3 regions of the Clostridium sp. CM041 genome follow, and region 3 is predicted to be linked to each of the others. Evidence: riboswitches for the same ligand, from Rfam matches in the RefSeq annotation. Region 3 holds a riboswitch; each other region holds the start of a gene.
The links. A riboswitch is a leader RNA that binds a small molecule or an ion and turns the genes downstream of it on or off. The one in region 3 is predicted to bind cobalamin.
Positions count from the first base shown of each region.

Region 1: another riboswitch for cobalamin. It lies ahead of ACWJJT_RS07460 (sirohydrochlorin cobaltochelatase); the one in region 3 lies ahead of cobU (bifunctional adenosylcobinamide kinase/adenosylcobinamide-phosphate guanylyltransferase).
Region 2: another riboswitch for cobalamin. It lies ahead of ACWJJT_RS08595 (acetyl-CoA hydrolase/transferase family protein); the one in region 3 lies ahead of cobU (bifunctional adenosylcobinamide kinase/adenosylcobinamide-phosphate guanylyltransferase).

Region 1 is NZ_CM143648.1:1,585,071-1,587,336, reverse strand. It holds gene ACWJJT_RS07465 (transposase) at 1-427, opposite strand, end outside; cobalamin riboswitch at 625-809, shown strand; gene ACWJJT_RS07460 (sirohydrochlorin cobaltochelatase) at 955-1,788, shown strand; gene ACWJJT_RS07455 (pyridoxal phosphate-dependent aminotransferase) at 1,858-2,266, shown strand, end outside.
Region 2 is NZ_CM143648.1:1,836,876-1,839,141, reverse strand. It holds gene ACWJJT_RS08610 (cob(I)yrinic acid a,c-diamide adenosyltransferase) at 1-197, shown strand, start outside; cobalamin riboswitch at 282-469, shown strand; gene ACWJJT_RS08605 (hypothetical protein) at 503-634, shown strand; gene ACWJJT_RS08600 (hypothetical protein) at 668-835, shown strand; cobalamin riboswitch at 836-1,023, shown strand; gene ACWJJT_RS08595 (acetyl-CoA hydrolase/transferase family protein) at 1,240-2,266, shown strand, end outside.
Region 3 is NZ_CM143648.1:854,266-856,531, forward strand. It holds gene ACWJJT_RS04105 (ABC transporter substrate-binding protein) at 1-600, opposite strand, end outside; gene cobU (bifunctional adenosylcobinamide kinase/adenosylcobinamide-phosphate guanylyltransferase) at 635-1,195, opposite strand; cobalamin riboswitch at 1,358-1,538, opposite strand; partial or broken gene ACWJJT_RS04115 (hypothetical protein) at 1,498-1,560, opposite strand; gene ACWJJT_RS04120 (penicillin-binding transpeptidase domain-containing protein) at 1,616-2,266, opposite strand, start outside.

The DNA of each region.
Region 1 (2,266 bases), 730 kb from region 3:
CTAGACTAGAAAAAGCATATTTTTCGGGACAATTTTTATATTCATCTATATCCGTAGGATTATTGTGTATATATAGGGATAAAGTCTTCAAATATCGTTCATTATTAACTATTTTACTCTTAAATCTATCTTTAAAAAGATGTCCTTCCCTTTTATACTTTTTATTAAAATACATTGCATAAGAAAAATTTATTCCATGCATTACTTTTGATATATCAGCACCATTAGCATCAATCATTAAATGTGAATGGTTATCCATAAGACAGTAACCGTAGATTTTAAAATTATAGAGATATTTATACTTCTTTACAAGTGATAAATACTTGTTCTTATCCTCATCATCCTTAAATAAATTTATTTCGCTGATACTTTTGCACATAATATGAAATATAGAGTCATCTGTTTTTTCTCTTGCCTTTCTTGGCATTAAAATCACCCTTCCTCATAGATTTTCATTTGAATTATTGCCTATGAATCGGGATGATATTCATATTCATAATCTTAAGTTAGCATATAAATAGTTTAAATAGTTGTTAACCGTCCCTAACTATTTGCCCTATTAAACTAAGGTTACACTCTAAATATTGACAGTAAGGCTTAAGTATAATAAACTAGAACTAATAGAGAATTGAATATAATTTTAGGTGCCTTGAAATAGGTGAAAAGGGAATGCGGTTTGAATCCGCAGCAGCCCCCGCTACTGTAATTGATGAGAAACTTTTAAATTCCACTTCGTAAATTAAAAATGAGGGAGGAAAATTAAAGGAAGAATCAAAAGCCAGGAGACCTGCCTAAATGATGTTAACAAGCTTTCGGAGGGAAAGAACTATTTAATTATGGATTAATTAAAAAGTAGTCGCTATCGTATGCGTACTATTTTTTTTGTTTTAAAAAGCATTATATGTAAATGTTATGATATATTTCTGAAAATATTTAGTAAGGTGGATGAACGAAATGAAGAAGGCAATTTTAATTGTAAGTTTTGGAACAACACATGAAGATGCAAGAAAAGTAACTATCGATGCAATAGAAGATAAAATAAGACATACTTTCGAAGATTATGATATAAGAAGAGCGTTTACTTCGCATATTATTCTTAGAGTACTTAAGAATAGGGGTAATATTCATGTAGATACTCCAGAAGAAGCTTTGGAAAAGTTAAAAAGCGAAGGATATAATGAGGTAATTGTTCAGCCTTTGCATGTTATTCCTGGAGTAGAATTTGATTATATAAATAATGTAGTTAATAGATACAAAGAATGTAAAGCATTTAAAAATATCTTAATAGGAAGACCTCTTTTATGTTTTAAGGGTGAAGAATCAGACGTGCCAGATGATTACTCAATAATGGTGGATGCTCTATCAAAGCAATTGCAACCAATGGATACAGTAATTTTGATGGGGCATGGTACAAACCATATTGCAAATGCAGTATATTGCTGTTTTGAAAGCGTTTTAAGGGATAGAGGTTTTAACAATGTACATGTAGCAACCGTGGAAGGGTATCCAACTTTGGAAAGAGTAATACCTAATGTTACTACCCGGAGTATTAGCGAAGTCACTTTAATGCCACTACTGTTCGTAGCGGGAGAACATGCCAAGAATGACATGGCGGGAGATGCAGAGGACTCCTGGAAGAGTATTTTAGAGGCAAAAGGGTTTAAAGTTAAAATATATCTGCATGGGTTAGGGGAAAATAGTGACGTTCAAGACATTTATATACAGCACATTAATGATGTAATTAATGAAAAGTTTAAGAATGTAGGGAAAACACATAAGGGAAATTAAAATTCTGCGTAAGTTATAAGTAACTAAAGTACGGTAGATGAGAGTTACAAGTAGAAAGGAAGGTATTCAATGATACATGGTGGAGATGTTTATACTAATGGATTACTTGAGGGGCGAGAATTAATAGATTACAGTTCTAATATTAATCCATTAGGGGTTCCTAAAAGTTTCACTGATAACATTAGTGAAGCCGTAGATGCTTTAACAAGATATCCAGATATTCAATATAGGGAGGTATTGAAAGAATTAAAAGAATACATTGATTGCCCAAAAGAATATTTTGTTTTAGGAAATGGGGCTGCAGAAATAATTGACTTAGTTATAGCTTGTCATAAAAATCTACTAATTGTGGTGCCATCTTTTGTAGAGTACGAAATTGATGCTAAAAAGTGGAATTGTAGTATAGAGTATTCTTATTTAAAAGAGAAGATTGATGATAATACCTTATTAAAGCATGAATATGCTGAGCTTTCCTATG
Region 2 (2,266 bases), 980 kb from region 3:
CATTGAACAATCAACTAATAAGTGAAGAACAACTACTAGAATTAATGGAGAATAAACCTGGTAATATAGAATTGATTTTAACAGGGAGAGACGTACCTAAAGCTATAATAGATAAAGCAAACCTTGTAACTGAGATGAAGGATATTAAACATTATTTTAACGAAGGAATACCATCTAGAGAGGGTATAGAGTTTTAATTATGAAAAAAAAGTTGGTATATAAAGTAAAACAATAAAGCTAGCATAACTTACGTTTGCTTTATCATCATGGTTATATTGAAAATTAAATAAATGATTTATGGTTTTAAAGTTGTAGCTTAAAATTAAAAGGGAAACAAGTGAAAATCTTGTGCGAGCCCGTCACTGTAATGAGGAGCAAATTCGCTTGCATATCCACTATTTATAAAATAGGAAGGATGCGAATTGCAATGATACTAAGTCAGGAGACCTGCCATAAGGAACAATACTGATTACTCACGTGGATGTTGGGAGGTGTTATAAATATGGGTAAAATAAATAAGTTAAATAAATTTTCATTGAATGATTTATTTAGTACTGCGTATTTAAATTTAAAAAGAGCAGGTGCATATGGATGTTTCCCAGAACCACCTCAAATTCTAAAATTAAGTCAATAATATTGATATTTAGAGTTTGAAGGGGGAATAATTATGGATATGTACAAAAACTTAGGCAAAGAATTTATTGTCAATATAACAGGAAATAGAGAAGCCGATAGGATTATTATGAAAGAATTTAATAAAAACTCTGTTACAAATAAAGCTCAATTAAAAAAGATTTTATGGAAGAGATTAATAGAAACTTTTAAAAGAAAGTAATTTAATATAGCATATAAAGGTATGAGATGTTTTGCATCTTATTTAAAAGGGAATCGGGTGGAAATCCTGAATGGTCCCGCCGCTGTAATGGTGAGAAGCTTTAAATTATACCACTGACAAGTTTGTTGGGAAGGATTAAAGCGACTATGATCCAAAGTCAGAAGACCTGCCTTTATTAATGCACCAAGAACGCTACGAGTGATAGGGGGTGTGACACATATTTGTATGAAAATGCATTTTATATTTTGTGTTTTTTACAAATATGGTTAATATTGTTATGAAGTCCTTTAGCATAAATGCTAAAGGGCTTAATTTTTTGTGAGGGAGTAGGAATTATAATTATTCTACAAAGTACAGGTGATACAATTTGTTGAATAATTTATAATTACAAGGAGCGAAATATTATGGAGTGGCAAGTGAGATATAAAGAAAAGGTAGTTACTGCTAAAGAAGCTTCAGAAAAAATAAAAGCTGGGGATCGGGTAATTGTTGGTCATGCAGTTGGAGAACCTAAATTAGTTATAGGTGCTATGAGTGAAAATAAGGAAAGGTACGGAGAAGTAGTTCACATGGTAGGGATGGGAAAAGGAACGTATGCAAGGGAAGTTATAAATAGTGATATAGGGGATTTAACAACTTGCTTTTTTTCAGAAATGCCAAGATTATTCAGAGAAGAGTATTTAAAGGTTAATGTGGCTATAATCCAAGTTTCGGAGCCTGACGAACATAGTTTTTGTAGCTTTGGAGTTTCAAGTGGCTACGCTAAAGTAACTGCGGAGTGTGCAGATATTGTTATAGCAGAAGTTAATAAGAAGATGCCAAGAGTTTTAGGAGATAACTTTATACATGTTAAAGATATAGACTATATGGTAGAGGCTGACTATAAAGTTATGGAACTAAAAAAAGGTGAAATAGGAGATGCAGAAAATGAAATAGGAAGAAACTGCTCCTTAATTATAGAGGATGGATCGACATTACAACTTGGAATAGGCGCTATACCAGATGCCATACTTTTAAATTTAAAGGGTAAAAATGATTTAGGCATACATTCAGAGATGATATCAGATGGAGTAGTAGACCTTGTAGAAGCTGGAGTTATAAATAACAAGAGAAAGACTATTCATAAAAATAAGATAGTAGCTGCGGTTTTAATGGGAACGAAGAAACTATATAATTTTGCTAATAATAACCCAATGATAGATATGTTATCTGTTGATTATGTAAATGATCCATATGTTATAAGTCAAAATGATAGTATGGTATCAATAAGTTCATGTACACAAATAGATTTGATGGGACGAATAGTATTAGAGTCTATAGAATTAAAACAATTTAGTGGAGCCTACGAACAAGTAGATTTTATTAGAGGTGCGAATAAATCCAAAGGTGGTAAAGCGATAATAGCAGTTCTATCAACAGATTTTAATGGTA
Region 3 (2,266 bases):
CACTGTTGGCTTCTTAGCATCCTTAACCTTATCAGTTATTTCTGCAACTTTCCTTTTCATATCTGATACTATTGTCTGGGCTTCCCCACTAGCATTTACAACCTGACCAAGTTTTGACATTGTGTCATACACACCATTAAAATTTTCTTCACCACCAAGCGCTACAACCTTTATATTAAGAGCCTCTAATTTTTTAATAATAGCCTTATCAAAAAGAGCTGATACAATAACTACATCAGGTTTTAATTCAACAATTTTCTCTACACTTGGTTGCAATAAGTCACCAACAGATGTAACCTTAAGGGCCTGAGCTGGGTAATCATCGTAATCACTTCTACCAACTACACTGCTTCCTTTACCAAGTGCATATATTCCCTCTGTTATATTTGGTGCAATTGTAATAATTCTTTTAGGTTCTTTTTCAATGATGACCGTTCTATCATATGAGTCAACTACCTTTAGCGGATATACTACAGCGTTAGTTTCCTTTTTAGTAGTATTAAGCGACCCTTTATTCTCACCCTTGCTACCACACGCGCTAAATACAACACAAACAAAAACAGCTAAAACTAGACTTATTATACTTTTTCTTTTAAACATAAGTTACCTCCATAAATTTTAATTTCTTAATTACTTATTTAATTTTAATTGGAATACCACAAACCACCATATGAACTTCCTGAGCCCTTGATGCAATATACTGATTAACTCTACCCGCAATATCTCTAAAAACCCTTGCCATCTTGTATTCTGGTACAATTCCAGAGCCAATTTCGTTAGTTACAAGAATTATTGTTTTTAAGTTTTTTTCTGCTTCGTCAAGAAATACTGCTACCTCTTGTAAAATCCCTTTTTCCATTGCACTTATAGCTTGATTATTAAGATCATCGAAATTATCCCCCCCTTTTTCAAACATAAGATTTGTAGTCATTATTGTAATACAATCTAATAAAATCGTATCAAACTGCATTTCTTCGTTATAGAATACCTGTTTTAAATTCTTATAGCCTTCAAAAGTATACCAAGAAGCTGGTCTTCTTTCTTTATGTTTTTTTACCCTGTCCTTCATTTCATCATCAAACGGAATTGAAGTTGCAATATAAAGTACGTTGCCCTTCTCTTCTTTAGCTAGCTTCTCAGCATATGTACTTTTCCCACTCCTTGCGCCACCTGTTATAAGTATAATTTTTTTCATAGTGTGCTCCTTATTATTTTAATAATATACCCTTATATAAAAAAATCACCAAACAAAAAAACCACATCTCAAGGATGTGGAATAATGCAATTGAATTTTTCACATATTGGATAACCCAATATTATTGTTAAATTACGCATTTTTCATCCTCCCTCCGAAGACTAAAATTTCAAGCAATAGGCAGGTTTACTGGCTTTAGCATCATCTTACTCTCCAACCTTCTCAGTTTCCCAATGGTTCTTTGGATTTCATCCTCTAATACAGTAGCGGTGGGCTGCAGTGGTTTTATAATCACTTTCCCTTTTAACCCCTGTTACAGGGCACCTAAAACAATATTCAATTTTTATTAAGTTGACTATTTTTATTGTAACATCAAAAAAATATTAAAGCAATGTAAATCATTCTACCTACTTTCTAACGCTATTTCAGTGTTTTATTTAAGTAATATTCCATTACTCCTTTTACAATAGGTACCACATGGTGACTTCCACCTTTCTCTTTAACGTTTTCCATTAACATTGATACTACTATTTTATGATTAGCTGTATCCATACATATAAACCATCCATTTTCTTCTGCAGCTTTATCCTTGTCATCTTTCTTAAGTTCCGCTGTTCCAGTTTTACCCGCGAGAGCTTGCCCATCAACTTTTGCCGCATGACCTGTACCATTTGGGTTATCGATAACTCCAGTGAGACCATCTTTTACAAATTTTATATTATCCGCGGAAATTGCATTAGCTTTCCATACCTTAGCCTTTACCTTTTCATTCAAACTTTCTAAAGTTGGAGACATAATATTTCCATCATTAACAACTGCGCTATACGATAGTGCAAGGTGAAGTGGGCTCATAAGGACCTCCCCTTGACCATAACCAGTATCTGCTAATGCTACATCATTCTTAATGTTGTTACCATTGGCTACTTGTGAATTTGCTATTGGATAATCTATTGGAAGCTTTTGACCTATTCCAAAACTGTTGCATCCTTTTATAAATTCCTCTTTACCTATATTAAGAGCTGCCTTTGCGAAATATATGTTATCAGAGTATACAAATGCATCCTGTAAATT